DNA from 2 places in the Romboutsia sp. LXY-2 genome. Region 1 is predicted to be linked to the other one. Evidence: riboswitches for the same ligand, from Rfam matches in the RefSeq annotation. Region 1 holds a riboswitch; the other holds the start of a gene.
What was found. Region 1 has a riboswitch for fluoride ahead of ACI48P_RS06260 (cation:proton antiporter domain-containing protein). Riboswitches for the same ligand answer to the same signal wherever they lie in the genome.
Positions count from the first base shown of each region.

Region 2: linked by a shared signal. The riboswitch ahead of ACI48P_RS04165 (voltage-gated chloride channel family protein) and the one ahead of ACI48P_RS06260 (cation:proton antiporter domain-containing protein) in region 1 are both predicted to bind fluoride.

Region 1 is NZ_JBKFGI010000003.1:90,041-103,030, forward strand. Features, by position in the region: gene add (adenosine deaminase) at 43-1,032, shown strand; gene ACI48P_RS06255 (hypothetical protein) at 1,162-1,371, shown strand; fluoride riboswitch at 1,416-1,475, shown strand; gene ACI48P_RS06260 (cation:proton antiporter domain-containing protein) at 1,532-2,773, shown strand; gene ACI48P_RS06265 (hypothetical protein) at 2,909-3,247, opposite strand; gene ACI48P_RS06270 (double-cubane-cluster-containing anaerobic reductase) at 3,528-4,700, shown strand; gene ACI48P_RS06275 (acyl-CoA dehydratase activase) at 4,709-5,464, shown strand; gene ACI48P_RS06280 (DMT family transporter) at 5,718-6,635, shown strand; gene ACI48P_RS06285 (DUF2089 family protein) at 6,951-7,313, shown strand; gene ACI48P_RS06290 (SHOCT-like domain-containing protein) at 7,334-7,723, shown strand; gene ACI48P_RS06295 (hypothetical protein) at 7,736-8,008, shown strand; gene ACI48P_RS06300 (MFS transporter) at 8,029-9,291, shown strand; gene ACI48P_RS06305 (NUDIX hydrolase) at 9,412-9,933, shown strand; gene ACI48P_RS06310 (ABC transporter ATP-binding protein) at 10,144-10,854, shown strand; gene ACI48P_RS06315 (hypothetical protein) at 10,847-12,448, shown strand; gene ACI48P_RS06320 (DUF1294 domain-containing protein) at 12,601-12,867, opposite strand.
Region 2 is NZ_JBKFGI010000001.1:851,992-864,981, forward strand. Features, by position in the region: gene ACI48P_RS04140 (DUF4179 domain-containing protein) at 1-289, opposite strand, end outside; gene ACI48P_RS04145 (sigma-70 family RNA polymerase sigma factor) at 282-854, opposite strand; gene ACI48P_RS04150 (Rpo12/RPC10 RNA polymerase subunit family protein) at 1,133-1,414, opposite strand; gene ACI48P_RS04155 (hypothetical protein) at 1,467-1,892, opposite strand; gene ACI48P_RS04160 (hypothetical protein) at 2,292-2,564, shown strand; gene ACI48P_RS04165 (voltage-gated chloride channel family protein) at 2,683-3,906, opposite strand; fluoride riboswitch at 4,006-4,066, opposite strand; gene ACI48P_RS04170 (hypothetical protein) at 4,193-4,873, shown strand; gene ACI48P_RS04175 (hypothetical protein) at 5,075-5,443, opposite strand; gene ACI48P_RS04180 (anti sigma factor C-terminal domain-containing protein) at 5,466-6,425, opposite strand; gene ACI48P_RS04185 (RNA polymerase sigma factor) at 6,415-6,924, opposite strand; gene ACI48P_RS04190 (TIGR00266 family protein) at 7,058-7,714, opposite strand; gene ACI48P_RS04195 (sensor histidine kinase) at 8,397-9,515, shown strand; gene ACI48P_RS04200 (hypothetical protein) at 9,682-10,032, opposite strand; gene ACI48P_RS04205 (MFS transporter) at 10,019-11,293, opposite strand; gene ACI48P_RS04210 (TetR/AcrR family transcriptional regulator) at 11,398-12,054, opposite strand; gene ACI48P_RS04215 (helix-turn-helix domain-containing protein) at 12,157-12,672, opposite strand; gene ACI48P_RS04220 (hypothetical protein) at 12,902-12,990, opposite strand, start outside.

The DNA of each region.
Region 1 (12,990 bases):
AAATATATTATTATTATGAAATTATAACGGAGGAGATAGAATATGTTAAATAAATTACCTAAAATAGAATTACATTGCCACTTAGATGGAAGTGTTAGACCAGAGACAATAATAGATATAGCAAAAAAAGATAATATTGAACTTCCATCATTAGAGATAGATACAATAAAAGATATGGTAAGAGCACCTCTAGATTGTACTTCTCTTGTTGAATATTTAAAAAGATTTGATTTGCCTAATAAGGTAATGCAAACTAAGGAAAGTTTAAGAAGGATTACCTTTGAGCTTTTAGAGGACGCAAGTAAAGAAAATTTAAAATATATGGAGATAAGATTTGCACCAATGCTTCATACTTTAAATGGGTTAAGCATTAGTGAAGTTATAGAAAGTATTATTGAAGGAATAGAAGAAGCTGAGAATACTTATGAAGTAAAAGCAAACTTAATATTAAGTTGTATGAGAACTATGACTACTGAAGATGCATTTTTAGTAGTTGAGGAAGGTAAAAAATACCTAAATAATAAAGTGGTTGGAATAGATTTATGTGGCCCAGAAAATGAAGGACCCTGTGAAGATTTTAAGGAGCCAATAGACTTAGCAAGAAAATATGGGTACAGAGTTACAATCCATGCAGGAGAAGCAGCTAGTGGAATGAACGTACTAGAAGCAGTAAAAATACTTAAAGCTGAGAGAATTGGTCATGGTGTTGGAATAAAAGATATAAAAGAAGCCTATGAAATAGTTAAGGAAAATAATATAGTTCTTGAAATGTGCCCAACAAGTAATGTTCAAACTAAAGCAGTTAATTCATATAAAGATCATCCTTTTTACAAATTCTATAAGGATGGTGTGAAAGTTACTTTAAATACTGATAACAGAACTGTATCAAATATTGATTTAACAAATGAATTTAACGCAATCGATAAGAGCTTTGAAATGGATAGAGAAGATTATAAAAATATATATTTAGATAGTGTAGATGCAACATTTGCAAATGAAGAAACAAAAAAATGGTTAAGAAAGTTTATATAGTATCTAATTAATAGACTAGAAAAATATAAACTCTATTAATAAAAATTAATAACAGTGGACGAATATAAAGATCACTCATGGAAGAAACTAAATAGAAATATTATAAGAAATGTATAGGAAGTGTATATAATGGATTTAAAAGAAGAGTTAAATTCACTTAACAGTATTTTAAAAAAGAGGATCATTACTTATACGGAATTTAATGATATTATAGGGAATTATTATGTTTTAGATTATGAGGAATTAGAAGATAATTATTTTTTAATAAAGATATTAACACAAAGCAATCACCAAAATACCAATAATTACTATACTGATTATATAATGCTAAAAGAATAGCATAGCATAATTTACAAATTTTAAATAATATGATATTATATATATATTGAATAGGCGATGGAGTTCGCCATTAAACGCGTGAAGCTAATGACTCCTACTCTTTTATAAGGGTAGGAGTCTGTTTTTTTGTGCAAATATATTAAGATATTGGGAGGATATAATGATAATAATATTTTTAGTGAGTTTATTGCTAATAGGAATAATAGCAAATTATTCAGGAATAATAGCAGAAAAATTTAAGTTACCATCATTAATAGGGATGATGATAATGGGTATGATAATTGGTCCATCATTTTTTAATTTAATACCTGAAAGTACACTTCTATTAGCACCAACTATAAAGGATATTGCTTTAGTAATAGTTCTATTTATTGGAGGGTTAGGAATAAGTGTTAGCCAAATGAAGCAAATAGGGCGCCCGGCAGTTTTGCTTAGTGTAATACCTGCAACACTAGAAGGTTTTGCAATTGCAATTATGTCTATGATTTTATTAGACTTTACTTTTATTCAAGGTGCTATATTAGGATTTATTATAGCTGCAGTTAGTCCAGCTGTACTTATACCATCAATGATTTCGTTAATTGAAAGAAAGATTGGTCAAGATAAAGCAATACCACAAATGTTATTAGTAGGAGCTTCAGCTGATGATACAATAGCTATTACCCTATTTACAACTTTTTTAGGAATATATATGCAGAGCACTACAGGTGAAAGTATTTCAATAGCTTACCAATTAATACTTATACCTACAACTATTGTGTTAAGTATTATAATAGGTTACCTAGTATTTAAATTAAGTTATAAAATAATTGATAAAATACCAAATAAAAGCTTGAAAGCTCTTGTTGCTTTACTTATATGTTTAGCTATGAGATTTATAGAGAAAAATTATCATATTGAAGTGTTTAATTCATTATTGACTATTATGGTTTTTGGTTTTTATATTAGAAATAATATAGAAGTTAGTGGCAAATATATATTAGAAAAGATGAATGGTATATGGAAGATAGGTAAGTTATATTTATTCTCATTTGTAGGTATGGCAATTAACCCAACTTTAGTTGGAGAGTATTTCTTAATAGGATTATTACTACTTACTTGCTCACTGTTTATTCGTTCTATAGGTGTAATTATATCTCTTATTGGTACGGATTTAAGCAAGAAAGAAAAGTTATTTTGTGTAATTGCTTATTTACCTAAGGCTACAGTTCAATCAGCAAAAGCTGCTATACCACTTCAAATGGGAGTTTTAGGTGGAGAAATAATGCAGGCAATAGCAATATTAAGTGTATTAATAACTGCACCAATTGGAGCTATCGGGATTAAGCTAACAGCTACTAAATTTTTATCTGTAGAAGATGATAACAAAGAAGAATCTAAAGAAAATATTTGTATAAACTAATATATATTAAATTTAGGCTATAACAAAGAAAAAGTATGGGATACCATACTTTTTTTACGTTCAATGAAATTACGATGGTTCATAATCTGTATATAACTCACGTAACAAAGTTATACCAATATACTAATCTTTAGATTAATAATCTAGTTGCTTTAATTTAAGTACAATTTCATTTTTTGCTAAAGAATGTACTTTATATATATTTAGTTTTTTTTCTATTAATTTTGTAGTTTTATCAACTTCTTGGTCATTTTTTATAAAATCCCTAAGGTTGTTTATTATGTTAGCTAATATTGTTATCACACCACCACTTCCTAACTCAAACCCCATAGTTTCAGTTTCACTAAGATGAGTTTTCATTAGCTCATATACTTTTTCACAGTATGCTCCTTTAATAACAATATAATCTTCCTTTGCTTTTAGATGTGTTAGTAACTCATCAGCACTATACGCTTCAAATACTGAACTTTTCATAGAACCCCCCAATATATTTATGACTTATATTGATTGTAGCAGAGGAGTAATTTGATGTAAATATTTAACAATTTAATTAGAAAAATAACTTGGAATTATTATATTTATAATTAATAGAATCATCTTTTTTGATATTTTCATTTTGACTATAATATTTTGATAAGAAGAATGATTGTTAATATCTATAAATGTTACTACTGGTATAGATATTAACAATAATAATAAATAGATATAATATGGTAAAATTTTGTTAGAAAATAATACTTTAGGGGGATAAATAATGAATAATTTACCTAGTAATTTTGATACTTTTAATGAAGCAAGAAGAATGGGGTTTATAAAAGCTAAAGAACTAAAAGAAAGTGGTAAAAAATTAGTTGGAGTATTTTGTGCATATACACCAGTTGAAATACCAATGGCTGCAAAAGCTTCAGTAGTAGGGGTATGTGGTGTTAGTGAGGAGCCCATACCTGATGCTGAAAAGGTTTTACCAAGAAACTTATGTCCATTAATAAAATCTAGTTACGGTCATGCTATAACTGATACTTGTCCATATTTTTATTTTTCAGATTTATTAATAGGAGAAACTACTTGTGATGGTAAGAAAAAGATGTATGAGGAACTAGGAAAGGTTAAGTCTACTCATGTAATGCATTTACCTAATATGCAAAGAGGGGAATATACTTTCAAACTTTGGAGAGAAGAAATAAAAATATTAAAAGAAGAAGTTGAAAAATCTTTAGGCGTTACAATAACAGAAGATGATATAAGAGATGCTATTAAAGATAAGAATGAAGAAAGAAGATTATTAAAAGAATTCTATGGACTAGCAAAGCAAAATCCATCTCCTTTAACAGGTATGGAATTACATAATGTATTATATCAATCAGGCTTTAAGTTTGATAGAAATGAGCTAAAAAAATCTCTAAGAGAAACAATAGACTCTACAAAAGAAAGATTTGAAAGAGGAGAAGGTCCAGATAATAAAAATAAACCTAGAATATTAATAACAGGATCACCAATAGGAGGAATAAGCGATAAAATAATTAACACTTTAGAAGATAGTGGAGCGTCTGTAGTTGCCCTTGAATTATGTGGAGGTATTAGATCAAATGATTTATTAGTAGATGAAAATACGGAAGATGTATATGATGCATTAACTAAGAAATATCTTAATCTGGGATGTTCTTGTATGATGAATAATGACAATAGAGTAGAGTTAATTGATAGATTAATAGATGAGTATGAAATAGATGCAGTAGTAGATGTTGTATTACAAGCTTGCCATACCTTCAATGTAGAGAGTTATAGAATGAAAGAATTTGTAAACCAAAAGAAAAATAAACCATTTATGCTAATAGAGACTGATTATTCAAGATCTGACGTTGAACAATTAAGAACTAGATTTGAAGCATTTGTTGAAATGATAGAAGAAGATGTTTGTGTAAAATAGGAGGGGCTATGTATAGTATAGGCATTGATTCAGGCTCGGTAGCAACAAAGGGTGTATTATTTGACGGAGTAGATATAGTAAAAAAGATAATAATGCCAACAGGCTGGAGTCCGAAAAATACATCAAAACAGATTTATGATTTATTAACTAGTGAAATAAATAAAGAGGATATAAAAAAAGTAGTTGGAACAGGTTATGGTAGAGTTACTATGGATTTTGTAGATAAGAAAGTAACAGAAATAACTTGTCACACAAAAGGAATTCATTTCTTAAATAAGAATGTAAGAACCATTTTAGATGTAGGAGGTCAGGATAGTAAGGTCATAAACGTAGATGAAGAAGGAAACGTTATTAACTTTATTATGAATGACAAATGTGCAGCTGGAACAGGAAGATTTTTAGAAGTAACATCAAATATCTTAGGTAGTGATATATTTGAAATTGATAATTTAGCTAGAGATGCTAAACCACAAAATATTTCTAGTATGTGTACTGTATTTGCAGAGTCTGAGATTGTTAGTTTACTTGCTCAAAATGTTGAAAAAGAAAGTATTGCATCGGGAATACTTAAGTCTATAGCGAATAAGTCTACAGCAATGTTATCAAGAGGTAGTATAGTTGATGAAATCGCTTTTACAGGTGGACTTGCTAAGAGCTCTGTTTTAGTTAGTATGGTTGAGGAAAACTTGAATAAGAAGGTTTTTATCGCTGAAGATACACAAATAGTTGGTGCACTAGGAGCAGCCGTAATAGGATTTAGATAATATTTAGAGCTATTTATTAATAATAGGATGGTTATACCGCTTCGGGATGAAATATGATATAGCTTTCATGCAGACCAAAATCGGGTCTGCGAATGAATGCTATATCATATTTATCCATACGCTGGTTTAACCGATATTATTACTTAAATAGCTCTTGAATATTTTTTGAGGGATAAGAGAAGAAAAAATTGAAAAAGTTATGTGCTAATATGCTAATATTTAACTATCAATTAAATATTAGTGGGGGGATATAATGAGTGCTATTTTAAAGGTTATTGTTGCTATGGTTACTTGGGGAAGTTTGGGGGTTTTTGTTAAGAATATTAATTTAGATTCTTTTGAAATTGCTTTTTTAAGGGCTTTGATTGCTAGTTTTCTTTTAGGTATTATTTTAATTGTTAATTTTAAAAAGGAAAATAAATCTATTTCTAGTTTGTATAAGTCTGATGATGAATTAAAGAAAGGATTAAAATTATTAATAATTTCTGGGATTGCCATTGGATTTAACTGGGTATTATTATTTAAGTCTTATGATTATACTACGATATCAAATGCTACACTTAGCTATTACTTTGCTCCGGTTATTGTAGTTTTCTTATCACCTATATTTCTAAAGGAGAAATTTACAATAAAAAGAACTGTTTCTGTAATTATAGCAATGGCCGGGCTAATTTTAATAGTAAAGAGTCAGGGTGAATTATATCAAGGTGAATTTAACCATATTAAAGGAATATTATTAGCACTAGGTGCAGCCTGCTTATATGCATCTGTAATTATGTTGAATAAATTTATTAAAGGATTTGGGGACTATGAAAGAACGTTTATTCAATTATTTGCAGGAGCAATAGTATTATTACCATTTATTATTTTTAGAGGTATGCTAAGAATACCAGATATAAAAAGTCTTTTAAATATTATTATTTTAGGTGGATTACATACAACAGTTGCTTACTGCTTATATTTCTCAGCTATTAAAGATTTAAGAGCTCAAAGTTCTGCCTTTTTAGGATATATTGATCCTGTATCTGCAATATTTTTTAGTGTAGTTTTTTTAGGAGAACCATTGTCAGTATGGCAGATTATAGGAGGTTGTATTATTTTAATAGCTGCCTTTATAGCTGAGAAAAAAGAAAAAACGAAAGAAAGTAAAGAGATTGAGATTATACAATAGTATATATCTTTAAAAATAGTATTAACTAATAAAGATATAAATAATAATGGTTTTAAAGGTTATATTTTACTTTATGAATTACTTCATTTGAGAAATCTTATGAGTTTTACATGTAAGTTTAAATATAGCCTTTTTTACGTATTAAAGTATCAATATGTGAATTAAAAATATTTAAATTGGTGATGATGATATTAAAATAGTTAATTAAATATATAAAAAAAATTAATATATTTAAAAATAAGTTTAAAAATATTAATAAAATAGATGACAAAATTAAAATATGTGAATATACTTATATTAAAAGGAAGTGATAATTTGTATAAAGTAATAACTAAATGTCCAGTTTGCGAAGAACAAATGAAAATTACTAAGTTAAAGTGTAGTCATTGTAATACATTAATTGAAAATGAATTTTCATTTTCTAAGTTTGAACAACTATCAAAAGAACAATTAAACTTTGTAGAGGTGTTTTTAGCATGTAGAGGAAATATAAAAGATGTAGAGAAGCATTTAGGAATATCTTACCCTACAGTTAGAGGAAAGCTAGACACTATAAATAATATATTAGGATTAACCATAAAGGAAGATACTTCAAAGGAAAAGCAAAGAATTATGGATATGTTAGAACATGGAGAGATTAGCTCTGATGAAGCTATTAATTTATTAAAAAAATTATAGAAAATAAAGGAGTAGTTAATATGGAAGATAAAAAAAGAATTTTAAAAATGATTGAAGAAGGCAAAATTACGGCAGAGGAAGGAATAAAATTACTTGATGCATTAGAAAGTAATGATAAAAAAGAAAGTTATGATGAAAAAGATGAATTTTTCAATTTACCTAAAAATGATGCTGTAGGAAAGATGTTTTACGTCAGAGTAAAAAGTAAAGATGGAGAAAGAGTAAGTGTAAATATACCAATAGAGTTTATTAAGATTTTAGGTGGTAGTACAAGTGTATGTGAGGATAAGTTAGGTAAATATGATGTGGATTTAGACAAAATAATAAAGGCGATAGATAGTGGGTTTGTTGGTAGAATAGTAGAAGTAGATAGTGAAGATGGAGATAAAATTATAGTAGAAATAGCTTAAGGGGTGATCCAGTTGAAAATTTCAATTAAAGATGAGGCTTCTAGCAAAAAAATAAATATTAGGCTACCTATGTTTGCAATTATAACATTTGTAAGATTAGGAAAGTGGCCATCAAATATAGATATAGATAATGATGTTAAGCAGAATATTGCCAATGAAATATTTAAAATTAAAAATAAAAAGGCTTTAATAAAAGGTTTAAAGTATTTAAATAAAAATCATAAAGGTTTGGTAATTGTTGATGTTGAAGATCCAAGTGGAAGTATAGTTAAAATAGAAATATAGTAACTTAAGGGGGATATACCTTGGAAAATAAAGTTAAGCATAAAGGGAAATTATGGAATAAGAATTTCTTTTTACTGTGGCAAGGTCAGTTAGTTTCAGTACTTGGTGATGTGATTTATATTATAGCTCTAGACTTTTGGATACTAGAAATAACTGGTTCAACTGCATTAATGGGATTATTAAGTGCACTTTCCATGATACCAAGAATAATTCTTGGACCATTTGCAGGGGTTTTTGTTGATAGATGGGATAGAAAAAAGATAATAGTAGCAACAGATTTATTAAGAGGAATATTTGTAACATTTGTAGGTGTAGCAGCTATTACTGGTTTTATTCAAGTTTGGATGGTATTTGTTATAGGAATATTAAATGGAGTGTGTTCTGCATTTTTTAATCCTGCAATAATTTCAACAAGACCAGATATCGTGCCATCGTCAAAACTTGTAAAAGCAAACTCTGTGACAAGTCTTGCACAATCAAGTATGGATATGATTGGAAGTGCAGTAGGAGGAGTGTTATATGTGGCACTAGGGGCTCCTTATATGTTTTTATTTAATGGAATATCATATTTATTTTCTGGCTTTACAGAGATGTTTATAAGTATACCTAAGGTAAACATAGAAGATAAAGAAATAACTTTCTTTGAAGATTTTAAAGTAGGGTTTAATTACTTAAAAAACTTTAAAGTATTGAGGAATAATTTTATGTCAAGTGCAATGATAAATTTTTTTGCTAATTCTGCAGTTATACTATTTGTACCATACTTTAAGGAAATGCCATTTCTAGGTATTAGTAAGTACGGTTTTGCTATGACTGTATTAGCACTTGGAGCAATGAGTGGAAGTATAATCTTATCAATAGTAAATATAAAAAGGGAGCATAAATTTAATATATATAGATTATCACTAATAAGCCAAACTGCATTATTCCTTTGTTTTATGCTTACAAATAATTATTATCTAATGTTAATATTTATATATTTAGCTTTTATATTTAATTCATTTGCAAATACTATAGCATCAACTTCTATGATGACAGTTGTACCATCTGAAATAAGAGGCAAGGTTATGGCAATAACATCAACTGTAAGTATGGGCCTAATACCTATAGGTCAAGTTATGGGTGGGGTTTTAGGAGAGATATTTTCTATTAGATTAGTAATGATTTCATTATTTTTTTTCTGCTTTGTAGCAGCAATGGTAAATATAAGAGTTAAGAACTTAAGAAAATTTATTGAGTATGACAGTAATTATGGTAATATAGAAGAATTAATAAATTATTAGATATATAAGCCAGCTAATGCAATAATAGTGTTTTCTGGCTTTTACTATTTCTTTAATAGCTTATATAGATTGATGATTAAATGATAGGTAAAATCAATACATTAAAAGGGGGAAAGAATAATGGAATTATGGGATGTGTATAACAAAGATAGGGTATTTATGGATAAAACTATAAAAAGGAGAGAAAAGCTAGGAAAAGATGAATATCATACAGTAGTCCATGTTTGTATTTTTAATTCTAAAAATGAAATGCTTATCCAACAACGCCAACCATTTAAAGATGGATTTCCTAATATGTGGGATGTAACAGTTGGAGGTAGCTCACTAGCTGGAGAAACCAGTTCTGAAGCCGCAAACAGAGAAGTTTTAGAAGAAATAGGATATAGTGTTGATTTATCAAGTGAGAGACCATTTTTAACTATAAATTTTGAATATGGATTTGATGATTATTATATAATTGAAAATGATGTTGATATTACTAAATTAAGTCTTCAGTATGAAGAAGTTAAAGATGTTAAATGGGCAGATAAAGATGAAATATTAAAAATGATTGATGATGGTTTGTTTATACCTTATTATAAAAGTTTTATACATATGATTTTTGAAATGAGAAAAGAACCAGGTGCAATTCAAAATCTATAAGATGATAATATTTATATCAATTATACTTCACTAGAATTTATCGATATTATACCACTTTTCGTGTTGTCGCTTATAAATAAAAGAGGAATTATTTTTTTATGTAAGGATTACTGATTTACAATGTATTTAATTAGAAATGAGAGAAATAATCTATTCTCTAGTTTGTTGTGATAGAATTAACAGTATATAAATAATAAATGGGGGATAAGAATGAAACTAATACTAGATAACATACAGAAAAAATATGAAGGTAAACAAGTTTTGAACAATGCAAGCTTCACCTTTGAAAAAGGAAAAATCTATGGGCTATTAGGTAGAAATGGAGCAGGAAAGACTACACTATTTAATTGCATAAGTGAAGAAATACCCTACGATAATGGAAGCATAAAAATCGAAGACGAATCGCAAAAACAAACATCACTTAAATATCATCAAATCGGATATGTATTTTCAGATGCAGTACTACCAGAATTTCTAACAGGATACGAATTTATAAAATTCTTTATAGATATTAATAAAGACAAAATAGAAAACCTAAAATCAATAAATGAATACTTACAACTCATAAAAATCAACACAGAGGATAGCCATAAACTTATAAAAAGCTACTCCCATGGAATGAAAAATAAAATCCAAATGCTTTGTTTTTTGATAACAAGACCAGAGGTAATACTTCTAGACGAACCTCTAACATCATTTGATGTAGTAGTTGCGCTTGAAATCAAAAAGCTACTAAAAGAAATCAAAAAAGATCATATAATAATATTTTCAACTCATATACTACAACTTGCCACAGACCTTTGTGACGAAGTAGTTGTACTAAATAATGGAGAATTAAATAAAATAGACACAGAAACTTTACATAGCCCAGGATTTGAAGAAAAAATTATGCAAATCTTAAAGGAGGAAGCTAATGTATAGAACATTTGTAAATACTTACAAAGTATCTTTTGCTCAAGGTGCAAATACTTTGATATATTTTCTAAAAAAAGTGCCTATTATAAAAAATTGTATATCTGAAAAACTATATGCGCAGTTAGAAATAAAAATAACATTAGGTGTAATAAGTGAAATTTTAAAATTCTTATTTGGTTTTATAAAAAAGGGATTTTACATAGGTATAATGATTTTTATACCAGCGATTTTTTTAAAAGATTCAGTGATGAACATAGATATAAAAATCTATGCCCTTCATATATTATTCTTCTTAAATTTTATATTAGGTTCAATAATAAATGTATACATTATAAATAAAAATAATCCTAAAGCCTTTAATATGATCAAGCTAATGAGAGTAAACCCAAAAGATTTCTATATAGGTCAGCTTATCTACAAAAACCTAACAGATATTATATTCTTTGTTCCGTTTACAACATTGCTAATGGGGAGTTTTATAGAAGGATTTATAATTTTAGTAGAAATGATATGCTTTAGAATGATTTGTGAGTACTTATCTATTAAAATATATGAGAAAACAAAAATTATAATAGGAGATAAAGTAATCATTGTATCTATTATTATGATAGTAGGAGCTCTTTTAGCTTACTTACTTCCATTTTTAAAATATACAATTGATTTTACAAAAATAATATTTACAATACCATTTATAGTAATGGCAGTGATTATTGCAATAGCAAGTTTTGTAGGAATAATAAGATATAATAAATTTAACAAATTATCAAAAGAATTATTAACAGCAGAATCAATAAAAGATACAGAAACAATTATGGCTGAGGCTAGTTTTGCAGAAGTTAAAGTTAAAGAAGAAAAAATAGCAAATACACAACCTAATCTAGAATTACATAAAGAAAAAGAAGGATATGAATACTTAAATTCTATATTTTTCTCTAGATATGACTATATAATCAATAGAGGGGTTAGGCTAAGAAGTGTGATAATAGGACTTATAAGTATAGCCGTAATAGGATTGACAATAATTATGCCTAACCAAAAAGAAAATATATTTAATATTATAAAAAATAGTACTACTTCATGGGTTATTTTTATGTACTTTATTTCTTTAGGAGAAAAAATCTGCAAATCTATGTTTTTGAATTGTGATTTAAGTATGCTAAGATATAGCTACTTCAGACAAGGTGATGCTATACTTACAAACTTCAAAATAAGACTAAGAAAAATAGTAGGACTAAACCTTATCCCAGCATTAGTTCTATGTAGTGGGATTGTAGGGATGACTATAGCAAGTGGGCACACTAGTAGTATTATAGAAATGATTCCCACATTTATAGCGATAATATTCTTATCAGTATTTTTCTCAACACATTATTTAGTTATGTACTATGTAATACAGCCTTATACTAAGCAATTGCAAATAAAAAGCCCTATTTTTAGTATGATAAATTTTGGAGTATATATGATTAGCTATATTTGTTTACAAATAGAAACTACATCATCGGTGTTTAGTATATGGGTTGTAATATTAACATTTATATATATAGTATTAGCCTTAATGGTTAGCTATAGCCTAGCACCAAAAACTTTTAAACTAAGATAATATATTATCAAAAAAGTTTGCATTGTTGTATAATACGAAGTAAAAAATCCATCCAATAGATTCTGTTGGATGGATTTTTAATATTTATAATTTACTATTGATAAGTCTAACATAGCCTAAATCTAAAATGTAGTAGTATTTAATACATTTTATTATAGTAATAGAATTATAAAAAACAAAACTATTTGTAATAATATAATAAATGGTACACCAATTGTAAATTTTTTATGCTTAGTTTTATGTCTAAAAGTATACATTCCAATTAGTGAGCCTATACTTCCACCAATAATTGATATCCATATTAGCGTGATTTCCTTTATTCTCCATTGATTATTTATAGCACGCTTTTTATCAATATACATAGTAAAAAATCCAGTAATATTAATTACTATCAAATAAACTAAAATTAATTCTTTCATAAATTCACCAACCCTTTTAATTAATCAATATACTTACTATATCTTCTAAAATAAAAAAATACAATATAAATAACATCGGATAAAATATCTTTGACAATATATGGTTAAAGCGATACACTTATA
Region 2 (12,990 bases), on a different contig from region 1:
CTGTTTCATTAATTGAAGTAGCATACTGAGAGTAGTTTCCTGGGAAGTACAAATTCTCTTCTATTGATTCAAATACATTACCTATAAATGGTATTCTCGAAGCTAATGCAGGATTAACTATACCAAGAGTTATTACCCCTACTAAACCTGCAGCTGCTACTTTAAATATTTTCTTTGATTTATTGTATTTTAAATTTTTTCCCTCTGATAAAGCCTTTGATACTCCTTTTTCTATTACATCATCTATATTTAAAGGTATATTTATTTCTTCATATTTTTTATTACTCATGTACTTCACCATCCTTTAAAATATCTTTTAACTCTAATCTAGCTCTCCTCAAATGACTTTTGACAGTATTGATAGGAATCTCCATAGTATTTGCTACTTGTTCCTCTGTCATATCGTTAAAGTACTTTAGTATAATCACCATTTTGTAATTTTCCCTTAGCATATCTATTGCATCGTACAAATCTAATTTTTCTTCAATAGATATACTTTTTTCACTTTTCATTAAAAATGCTTCTTCTTCTTCTAAATAAGTTATGTTTGATTCTTTTCTAGAATAATCTATCGCTATATTGATTAAAATTCTAGTTATCCAAGTTTTAAAGTACTTAGCTTCTTTTAATTTTTTTATATTCAACAAGCCTTTGTATGTAGTATCTTGAAGTATATCAAGTGCTTTTTGCTCATCCTTAATATAGCTATAAGCTATTTTATACAAATCATTTTTATAAAGCTTAACTAATTCAGTATAAGCTTTCGAATCCCCCTTTATTGATGCCTTTGCTAGTTTTATTTTAGAAAACTCATTTCTTGTACTTGGCAAAGAAATCTTTGATACATTTAACATATACCCCTCCGTATCTATTTTTTTGTGTTATAACACATCACATTATAATGTTTTTATAAAAGCTTTAACTTTTACACCAATTAGACTTTCACGTTTCTTAAATAGTTGCAATAAATTTTTTATAAATTTTTATTTTGAATTTATTAGCTTAATTTGTTATGTATTTGAACATAAAAAATTACCTATACGTAAAAAAGCTCTATCCTAGCCATTGTAACATTTATACTAAGATAGAGTTATTAATTATAATTTATATTAAGTTAAATATGCTAACATCATTATTTGTATAAAATTTTAAAGCCACAATCTTTACAAAAGTTTGGTTCACCTTTAAAAATCAAACCTCTAACCCATATGACAGAACCACAGTTATTACATCTAATATATTTATAATTTGATACTACAGATAAAATAAATATAGCAGTTCCAATCAGTAGAAGTATGATTTTAATTGTTTCACTTTGAAAGAAAAATGATATAAAAAATGTAATCATAGCAATAAAGCAAAATATATAAACCATTCTAATTTTTATTTTTTCTATTATAACTGTATCCTCCAAAATAATCTCCCCCTTATAATATTGCATCTTACTAATCATATAATCTACTATCTTACTCACCAAACATCTCCCAAGTAGAGCCTATTCCACTACCTTTTTCACCCTTTTCAGATTCAAAAACATCAACCTGATACTCTAACTCTCTAAAATCCACACTAGTTATGGATTTTATTTTTTCCTCAATTTCCTCAACCAATATTCCATCCACCAACAAATTAGTATCAGCTCCAACCTCAAACTTACTACTCTTTATCAGCTCCTTATAAGAGCCATCACCATTAGGAATATGAGCCGATAAGTCTAAAAAATACTCTCCTATTTTGTTAAGTTCACAGTCAACATAATAAGTTACAACTCTATCATTTGAAAAGCCATAAATAGATGTAGTACCTTCACTAAAAGAAGGCGACTCTTCATATTTACTATTACATCCAACCAAAAATATTCCTAAACTCATCACCAATAATAATCTTCTCATACAATTCCCCTTCTAAATATCCACTAAATTAATAAATCAAATATCCTAATATATTTAAATACCTATCTTACTAAAAGTATAAATAACCTTCCTATCAACTCACAATATTAATTTCAAATAGTTTATATATTCATACAAATGGTAGTAAATGTATTTCAAAAATGAATATAGCTTTTAGGTTTGATACGTACAGAATTAATAGTCAGAATTAGCGTAAATTAATTAATTCATATATGAACAATATTAATCTATGTATAAAATAAGAACGGTAAAATACAGTTGCACCTGGATATTACTGGTACTATAATGAAGATATAAACAGACTTTATTTCTTAGGAATGACTAGATAGACATAAGTGTACAGAGTAAGTTAATTTAATCAGATAAGAGGGGATAAAAATGAAACTTCCAAAATATGTGTACAAATTTGAGCCAGATAACCCAATAATAAATCCACATGATTTTACAAATGAGTTAATCAAGTATTGCGAAAGAAATAATAAAAAATTATATATCAATCACGAAGGCATGGAGCCAATAGTTACCATTGATAACATCAAATACATTGGTATGCTAGAGCAACCTAAAATGATTGATATACCAATATTACCAATGTTCTACACTCAAAGTTATGGTTTCAAATGGGTTTACTTATACGAATACGGTAAGTAGTAGATAAGTAAATTCCAATTTTACAAAATAGATTTAATAAACAATATTAATATATAGATAAAAATCCAATAACTTAAGTTATTGGATTTTTATTTATACTAAACTTAAAAAACACCTCTTAAATAATAGAGTTTTTCTGAGAAGAATAAATGCCACTCTTACCAGCAAAAACATAACTTATTACACAAGCTAAGAATATAAATTTAATATTACCTCCTCCAAACAATTCAAGAGCCATAAAAAATGATGCTATAGGTGTTTTAGTTCCTCCACAAAATACACCAATCATTCCAAGAGCAGCTAAAAAAGATATTGGTAAATTCATAATCACACCTAAAACATTACCTAAAGTAGCTCCAATTACAAACAATGGAGTAACTTCCCCCCCTTGGAATCCAGTTGCTAAAGTAATAGATGTAAACAATAACTTTATGATAAAAGAGTATGATTCAACTGGTTGTTCAAAAGATTTACTTAATAAATCTAAGCTTAAACCAAGGTAACTTCTATCATTTATTACTAAAACAAAAACAATAATAATCATCCCACCTACAAATGACTTTATATAGTCCTTTGAAAGCTTTTTAGAGAAATATTTTTTTAGATAATGAGTAGCTTCAGAAAACAACTTGCTCACCAATCCAAATAATATAGCACAAATTATAACCTTTAAAAAAACAGTAGGATTATTTGCAGCTACCTCTTCCATATGATAGTGAGTGTGAGTAACCTTAAACAAAGTTGCTATACTATTTCCTATATAACTTGCAATTAGACAAGGTATAATTGCCTCATACCTCATTCTTCCAACATTACTTACCTCTAATCCAAAAATCGTACCTGCAATTGGCGTTCCAAATACAACACCAAATCCGCTACTTACACCACTAATAATTATTATTGTAGTATCCGATTTATTAAGTTTTAATAATCTACTTATTTTAGCAGAGATACTAGCCCCTATTTGAACACCAGTCCCTTCCCTTCCTGCTGAACCTCCAAACAAATGGGTAATAAATGTTCCGAAAAATACCAACGGAGCCATCCTAAAAGGAATATATCCATCTCCTTCATTAATTCTCTGTATTATTAGATTATTTCCTTTAGATGAATCCTTTCCATATTTAAAATATATATAACTTACAACCGCCCCACCAAAAGGTAACAAATAAATTAACCATCCATTTTGTTCCCTTAAGTAAGTTGCCAATTGAAGACTTTTTAAAAATGCGGATATAACCACACCTACCACACTTCCTGATAAAAGTGCTAGGAAAAACCATTTTACAAAATTTGAAAATATTAATTTGTTTTCTAATAAGTGTTTTTTTATACCACTCATAATACCACCTCCATATTATTATTTACGTAAATATATAAACTAACAACAATGCTCATGATTACATCATTTTGCCAATAAAAAAGACTCCTACCCTTATTATTAAGAGTAGGAGTCATTAGCTTCAAAGCATTTAATGGCGAACTCCATCGCCTATTATTATATATATATTTTTAATTATACCTTATTCTAACAAATAATACACCCTAAACTTATAGTGAAACATCTTCTCTTCTGATACACTTAATATACGCAAACATATTATATAAAGTTACCAGGGGGAATATTTATGAGTATAGGAGATAAAATTGCAAAAAATGATTTTATAAGAGCATCCATTATATTAGTTTTAATAGGTATCTTAATTTTCTCTAAAAACCTATTGTTAAACATTGTATCAGGAATAAGTTTCCTTATTTTTATGGTCTATATAAGCTACAAAGATAGTATCTACAAAAAAGATTTATTAAATAAAACGCGTAAAAAAAGCCAAGTTTTTATGACTTATAAAGAAAATAAAAACTCAAAAATTATCTTTTCATTTATTCTAATTATCAATGTATCACTTTGCTTGGATATGTTTATTAGAGATACAAATGAGTTTCTATCTTTCCAAAATAAAATTGGAGTTAGTGGTATTTTAGGATTTTTTAAAGTAGCAACTTCGAAAGATTTTGCTGGTATCATTTTATTTTTAGTATTGATTATAGTAGCAATTGCAGATTTTATAAAATCTTTTAAAAATGTTGCCACAATAAGTGATGATAAAATCATATTTCATGACTCAACTGTCTTAGACTTTGAACAGATTACATCTATTGAGTATGCTCATAAATATTTTGCTATTGGCAAAAACAAAAACCTTAGAATAAGAACAAAGAATTATAGTAAAAAGCTATTGGTTGATTCAAATGACTATAAGTTAAAATCATATTTAGACAAAAAAATAGCTTCTACAAGTATAGATTAAATTACAATAAATAAGAGGCTTTCTTATTCATAGACTTCCTAATATATGAATATATTAATATTCAAATTCATAAAATCTATGATATACACTAACTTAATATATAATAAAAAATATCATATAAATTAGACCTAACTTCTCTAATATACCTGATATTTTATTATAATTTCAATCTAATTTTATATAATTTCTAATTAACAAAAATTATATTATAGGTAACCATTGATAAGTTATTAATACCCAATAAACGATAAATAATATTAAAATTCCTACCATGTAACTTTCTCTTGTTTTTGTGAATTTTTTTAATATTAATCCTATTATTATTCCTATTATAAAGTCTATAAGTACTGCTAATGGGATAAATATTAATTCTGATGCTACATAACCTCCCAATGCATTTATTATTGGGTCGTATACAATAACAGTTGGAAATGCATGTATTATATCATATATATGAGCTTGACCTATTAGCATAACAGATAAAATATTTACGATCATTGATAATAATCCAAATATAATACCTGATGATAAAACCTTTTTATTTTCTATAAACTGAATAATCTTATTCATTCTTTATTCTCCTTTATTTAAATTAGTATTTATTATTTGTTACACCCATACTTGATGATTTTATTATATCCAAGCCTTTTAATTGATTTAGTCCTTCTTTATCTCCTACTACTACAGCACCCATTATTTTTATCTTATTTTTGTCTATGTTTTCATCCTTTTCTGCTAGAGATTGATATATATGTTTTATATCTTTTTTGTACTTACCACCTTTACTCATTCCAAACTTAAGATTTTCTATAAAGTCATCTACTGGATTCACTTTAGGATTACCATCTTCTCCTATTGTAGAAAATCCTACTACTTGGTTTTGTGTTAGAACTTGTGCATCTATTTTTGTTACTCCATTATCAAGTTTTTTAATCGCTTCTAATTGATCGCCTTTTATAGTATCAACCCATAACCAGTTTATACTTACACTTTTAGGAAGTATATTTTCTACTTCTTCTATAGTATATAGTTTATCAAATGATAGTCCCATTTCGATATTTTTATTAGCATCTATAATATCTATGTTTTCTAAGTCATTTGAATATTTATCGTATTCTACAAATGGATGATAAAACTCCATTATCTTATTTCCATAATATGAGTATATCCCATCGTTTTCTGTTATTAATTGATCCTCATAGTCAACTTTATTTATATCTACTGTCCCCATGTATACAGGTTTATTTCCTATAAGTTTGTATCTTATAGCTGTAGCTCCACTTTTGAATATTTTATTTTCTTCATCCCATGGCCCTATAAAAGTATTGGCGCCAACAACGTCATTATAGCTCTCTATTTCTATTATTTTATTTGTTATTATATACGGTGATAATTGCAGCTTTGAAGCAATACCAATAGTCAATACAAATACTGTAATTGCAAAACTTATAGATATTATTTTCATATAACTTCTACTTCTAGCCTTACTTATAATTTTATTTTCTTCTCTGTTTTCAAAATCAAACATTGTTTCTTCTTTCTTATCTTTCATATTTCATAACCCACTTTCTTTTAAAATCATTTCTCGCCCTATATAAATAAGTTTTTACTGTTTCTTCTTTCATATCTAGCATATTTGCAATTTGGATATAACTAAGTCCAAGATCATATTTCATCACAATTAGATTTTCATATATTGGACTTAACTCTTCTAATATTTCTTCTACTTCTAGCTTATTTTCTTTTTTTATTAAAAGGGTTTCACTATCGTCTTCTATTAGATTTGTGATTATATTTTCATCAATGACTATGACTGGATATCTTTTTTGTTTTCTACATAAGTCATAATACTTATTAAGCGATACTTTAAATAACCAAGCTGATATGTTTTTCTCATTTAGATGGATTAGATTTTCTATAGCTTTAGAAAATGTATCTTGTACTATATCTCTAGCATCTTCATCTAAACATCCGATTTTAAGCAAGTATTTATATATAATATTAGATTTTTCCATGTACAGCCGTTCTATATCAGAAATTTTATTTTTCAAAGTTTTGACTCCTTTCATCTATATAACGTTGCATCTGTAAAAAAGTATACAGTTTATTTTAGTTTTTACAAAAAATGCCCTTAAAATCTATTTATCTAGATTTTAAGGGCATAAAATTATTATAAGTATAGACCTATCCATTACTTGACATAACTATTGGTTTTCTAGTTTGTATCCAAATCTCTCCAGGTCCTCTAAACCTAGCTACTAATCCCTCTCCACTAAAGAAAGATGATGCTAGCCCTTTAGCTGCAAGTTCTGTAGAGTATTGCATATCATTATCCCATAATACTAAATGGCTTGAGTCAATTATATACTCTTGTCCTTCTTTAAGATCTATTTTATAAATTGATCCACATGAATTTACAAATAATGTACCTCTACCTTTAGTGCGTAGCCCAAATAGGCCTTCTCCACTACCAAAAATACCTTTTACTCTTGCTTTTGTCTCTAGTGTTATACTATCAGTACAAGCTAAAAAGTTTCCATTACTTATTCTAAAACTTTTACTTCCATCTAGTTCTACACTTGTTATATCTCCTGATGCTGTCGGTGCTAATAACAGTTCGCCATCATCATATGCTTTATACTCTTGAAGAAGTGCGCTTTCTCCTGACATTACTCTGCCAAACATCTTCCCTATTCCACCAGCTTTTACGTTTAAGTCAAAAGTTGGTGTCATAGCTATCATTGAACCAGCTTCTACAATAAAAGCCTCTCCTTTGTTTGCATTTATTTTAAGAACTCTACTGTCTCCTTGACATAATAGTTCAAATTTATCATTTTGCATAATATCACCCCTCTAATTGTTTTGTATATATTATATCAAATTTTAGTACTCCATAAAAAAATACTTTGTAAAACAATACTGCTCATAGATATCCATCCTTGAAATACCTTTTTTATCTACTCACTTATAATTTATGATAATTGTATATTTTTTGAAATTAAGCTGGTATTAAGGATGGTGTAGAGGGTATAAAGATTGTGTTAAGATCTATCTTTATAAAAAATTTTAGAAATCGAGTCACTATTTAATGTTTAACTAAAAAATGTAGATTATATAATCTGCATTTTTTAGTATTAAGGCAATTTTACAATAGTAAGAATTTGTACTAAAATATAGTAACTAAGGTAAGTTTAGTATATTAATAATTTGATTATAAAGGAGTTAGATCGGACAATTATGAATATAGCAATCTTAAAAAATGAAAAAAATTATTTGATACTTAATTCTAGCTACAAAATACATATTGATCACCTAAAAACAAAAGAAACCAAACTAAAAATTTGTAGACTATATTCTAATGCAAGGTGTTAAAATGATAATTAATAATATAGTTTGGATATTTTTTATCTTTCTAGAATTCATTTTAACATTACGCTTTTGTGAGAAAGTATATACACGAGAAAATGTAAGACGTTTTTCATGGCTTTTATTTGTTTCCATTACATTTTGTAATTATCTTACCATGATGCGCTATGGTATAAATTATATTTTATTAGTAGAATTAATTTTATTAACAATAACACTAGTAATTCCATTTTTAATAGAACCTAAAAGCTATTGTAAAAATGTATTTGTATCAGTAATATATTCAACTGGTATGTTTTTAGTATCAAACTTATCAGTATTTGTATGGATAACGTTATTTGACGTTCCAATAAATAATTTCATATTATTTATTATTATAGAGATACTTAAATTGATCTATATCTTTATGTTAATAAATGTAGCATCTCATATCAATTATATACCAAATAAAATATTATCCTTAATTACCTTACTATGTCTTGTAATAAGAGCTTTAATTTTAATATTAATGGCTTTTGTGAATAAATATAGTGAAAATTTAGGTTATACACTACTTTTCATTGCATTTATATTATTTATGGTATATCTACTTATAATGCTGATAATAATTAGGTTTTCAACTTACTTGGAGAAGTACTCTAAAAATTCACTTGAGAATGATAAATTCAGATATCTAGCCCAATATAGTGATACAGCCTTAAACGCCTTCGAGAATGTTAAATATTGGAATCACGATTTAAGAAATCATATGAGTATAATACTAAGCTTATTAGAATCCCAATCAGAGAAAGAAATAAGAAAATATATAAATGAATTGAATATAGAAACAAGCAAATTAGAAGGTGTAGTATATACAAACAACCTTATATTAGATTGTCTGTTAGATTCTAAGATTAACTATGCAAAAAAACAAAATATTACAGTTAATTTAGATATACATTTTAAACAACCCCTTTCTATGTATGAGCTAGATATAGTCACACTTATGTCTAATTTATTAGATAATGCAATAGAATCTTGTGAGCGAATTTCTAATGATAGATGGATTGATATTTATCTAAAAACGGAAAACAATAAATTTATTATCAAAATAAAAAATCCCACTGATGGAAATTTAGGAACATCTATTTTTAAAACTAGAAAAAAATCAGGCATTCATGGTATTGGTTTATTACAAATAGATAAAATAGTTACTAAATATAATGGACATGTAGATCGTAGCCATAATAATAATATTTTTAGTACAATTATATTGTTAATAAATAAGTCTTTATAATAAATTCTTTAAAATATCCCTTTATCATATTTTCTTTAAACTTAATATGTCATAAACATAATAATAGCCTTAACCATATAATCATAGTGACTAAGGCTATTATTTTTTTTACAATATTTATAATCAATACTTTGAATTTATATCATTACTAAATTTCTAATGCTATTTATATTATTCTAAATTTGAATGTAAAACTTTTTGTCAAATAAGTATCTAAAAAACTTAGATATGTTGGTATACATATTCTTAAAAATTTGTATAAACAATATCCTACAATAGCTATCAAGCACACAATAATAATTCTTAATATAATACTATCTACTTGAAAATCAAATGGCAAACTAGGAATTAATATTTTTAAAATTCCTAAAATACATGCTATAAAAAGAGTTAAATCTACTGCACATAATGATAAAATAACAAGCCCAATTGTTAATACCAAAGGCACTATGGCTACAATATTAAATATTCCTACTACAAGGTTGACACTTTTACATATCAAGTTATTCACTGACATGACAAACCTCACTATAAACATTGACCTCTTTCAAACTACTAAAAACCTTTTTAGACATAAGCGCTATTACTCCAGAAACTAAAACAGCCCCAAATATAATTATGTGTGTATCATTTTTAAGTGATTCAAATAAATATCCATATATAATTTGACCAATCGGTGGAGAGCACATTGTCATTGCCATACAAAATGAAATAACTTTTCCAGTAAGGTTGGTCGGTGTTTCACTTTGAATAAAAGTTAAAATTTGAATACTAAATAAAGTAGACATAGCCATAATTACAAAACAACAAATAGTAATTACAACATAAGAAATCATTGAATCTACATTAAACATAAGTACAAGACCTATTGGCATCAAGCCTAATATAGCAAGTAATAGCATTATATGGCTATGGTAAATCTTAACTTTATTTACCAAAACCCCTGTCATAATTCCACCACATAGCCCCCCAAAAGCTAACATACCTTGAGTTATTCCATAAGCTTGACTTGACATGTTTAATATTTGAGTAATAATAACTGGAATACCAATCATTATTAAAGATGTTAAGACTAAATTAAAGCAAGAAATTATTATAATAGTTTTTAAAATTACTGGCTTATCCTTAAAGATAAAGCCTAAGCTAATTGAAAAATCTTCCTTTACAATAGAAAAAGCACTTGAAGTAGTTACTTCCTTTGTATAAGGTATTTTTATAAATATCTCCATAATAGCAGATACAAAAAAGCAAATTATACTAGCTATTAAAATAGGCATCAATCCATAAAAACCATATAAAATCCCACCTATTACAGGTCCTAATAATCCTGCCAATGAATTAACTTGATTTATAACAGCATTTCCAGGTAACAAATTATCTCTATCTACTAAAAGCGGTATGCTAGCTTGAACAGTAGGTTGATAAGCACCTTGTATTCCATACAAAATCATTAGTGTGATTATTAGCATAATTATCAAATTCAACTTTCCTATGGAAAATGCAAACACCGTAATCAATAAAGCCGTTAAAAAGTCTAAAATCACCATAATATTTCTTTTGTTTGCTCTATCAGCAATAATTCCTCCAAAAGGAGTTAGTGTTATCATTGGAATTAAAGAACAAGCAGACACTGCCCCAAATAAAGCTGCTGAATCTGTTGTATCCAAAAGATAAAGTGGTAATGCAAATCTTAAAATTGAATTTCCAAACAAGGAAATTATCTGACCTATTACCATTAAGGTAAAGTCTTTTCTAAAAAATTTTGTCTTGTTACTCATATTTAACCCCCATATATATTAATTATATTTTACATACATTCATTTGGTATGTATAAAACCAAAAATTAACTGCCACATTGGGCAGTATTTTTTATACTAACTTTTTACTTTCTTCCTTGTTCAATAAGCTCCCTATATTTTTCTAATACTTCAAAAACACTATCATCTAATACAGGTATACCTAAATCCTCGAATAGCTTTCTACAGAACATAAACTTATTCTTAAATTCTTCTTCTGTAACATGGAATATAGCTGGATTTATCCATATATTCATTAAAATCATAAAAGCTTCCGCAACCTCTTTTGGACTATCACTTACTATTGACCCATCTTCTATACCTTCTCTAATAATAGGCTCCATAAGATTAGGCACTATACTTTCAATAGTATTATAAAGTTGTTGAGTTAAGAATCTAGGATTCTTCATTAAATTTGGTGCTGCCGTAGCCAATTTTTCTTGACCAGGGTTTTTTAAAGAAATAAGTAATATTTTTTTAAGCTTCTCTATCCCTGTGTAAGAAGTAGATTCTTTTATATCTAAAATTTGACTATCTGATGAATCATAAAGTCTAGGTATAACAGCTTCTATTATTTCTTCTTTAGATTTAAAATGGTGATAAATAGCCCCTTTGCTTAAATCGCCTAGAGCATCTACTATATCCTGAATAGTAGTATTATCATATCCTTTTTCTAAAAACAGATCCATAGCTGCATCTATAATACGATTTATTGTAATCTCAGGATTTTTATTTCTTGCCATTACTATTCTCCTTTACATACTTTCGTTCGGTATGTATTAAGCATATCAACTAATTTTTTCCATGTCAACAAAAACTTAAAGCAATAATCTAAACATCCTAACCTATTTTTTTATTATTTTTAATATATATCCAACGCCCATACCTATAAAACTACATGCCGTAGCCCACATAAAATCACCAGTAATCATTCCTATGGCTGTTCCAATAATTAATCCGCCAACCATTAAATTAGTATCAAAATCATCATCGTCACTATCTTCTTCATCTTCGTGGTCTTTTTTATCAAGCTTTACATTATACCACTTCACATCATTATCTGATTTAACAGACCCATATATATTTTCTTCTTCAACATTGTTTTCATCTTTAATTTCATCCATATTTTTGACATCTTCAATATTATTTTCGCCCTCAATATTATCTTGACCAATTACTAAATCATCTAAAGTAACCTTAAATATATTCCTCAATAAAACCAAATTATCTATATCAGGATAAGCTCTATTAGATTCCCATTTTGATATAGCTTGTCTAGACACATTTAATTTTTGGGCAAGCTGTTCTTGTGATAAATTATTTTCTTTTCTTAAATTCTTTATCCTATCTCCTAAATTCAATATAATCACCTCTTTTCCTATTGTATAGATTTATCTATGTTATATCAATAATCACACAGTTGCACTTTGTAAACCACTGGTTGCGTTGCTGATTATACCTGTGTTTTTAATTATTATATCAAAAAAACCGCATCACTTAATAGTAATACGGTTCTTAATCTTCACTATTAATATTTGAGTCTCAATATCTCAAATATTGTTATTATATGAAATATATTCAACTTATTTTTTACTCAAATCTACCAACCATTCTTGTAATCAATAAACTTAGAAGTACCAGAATTATACTTATAATCCAAGGCATTAATCCAAATTCAT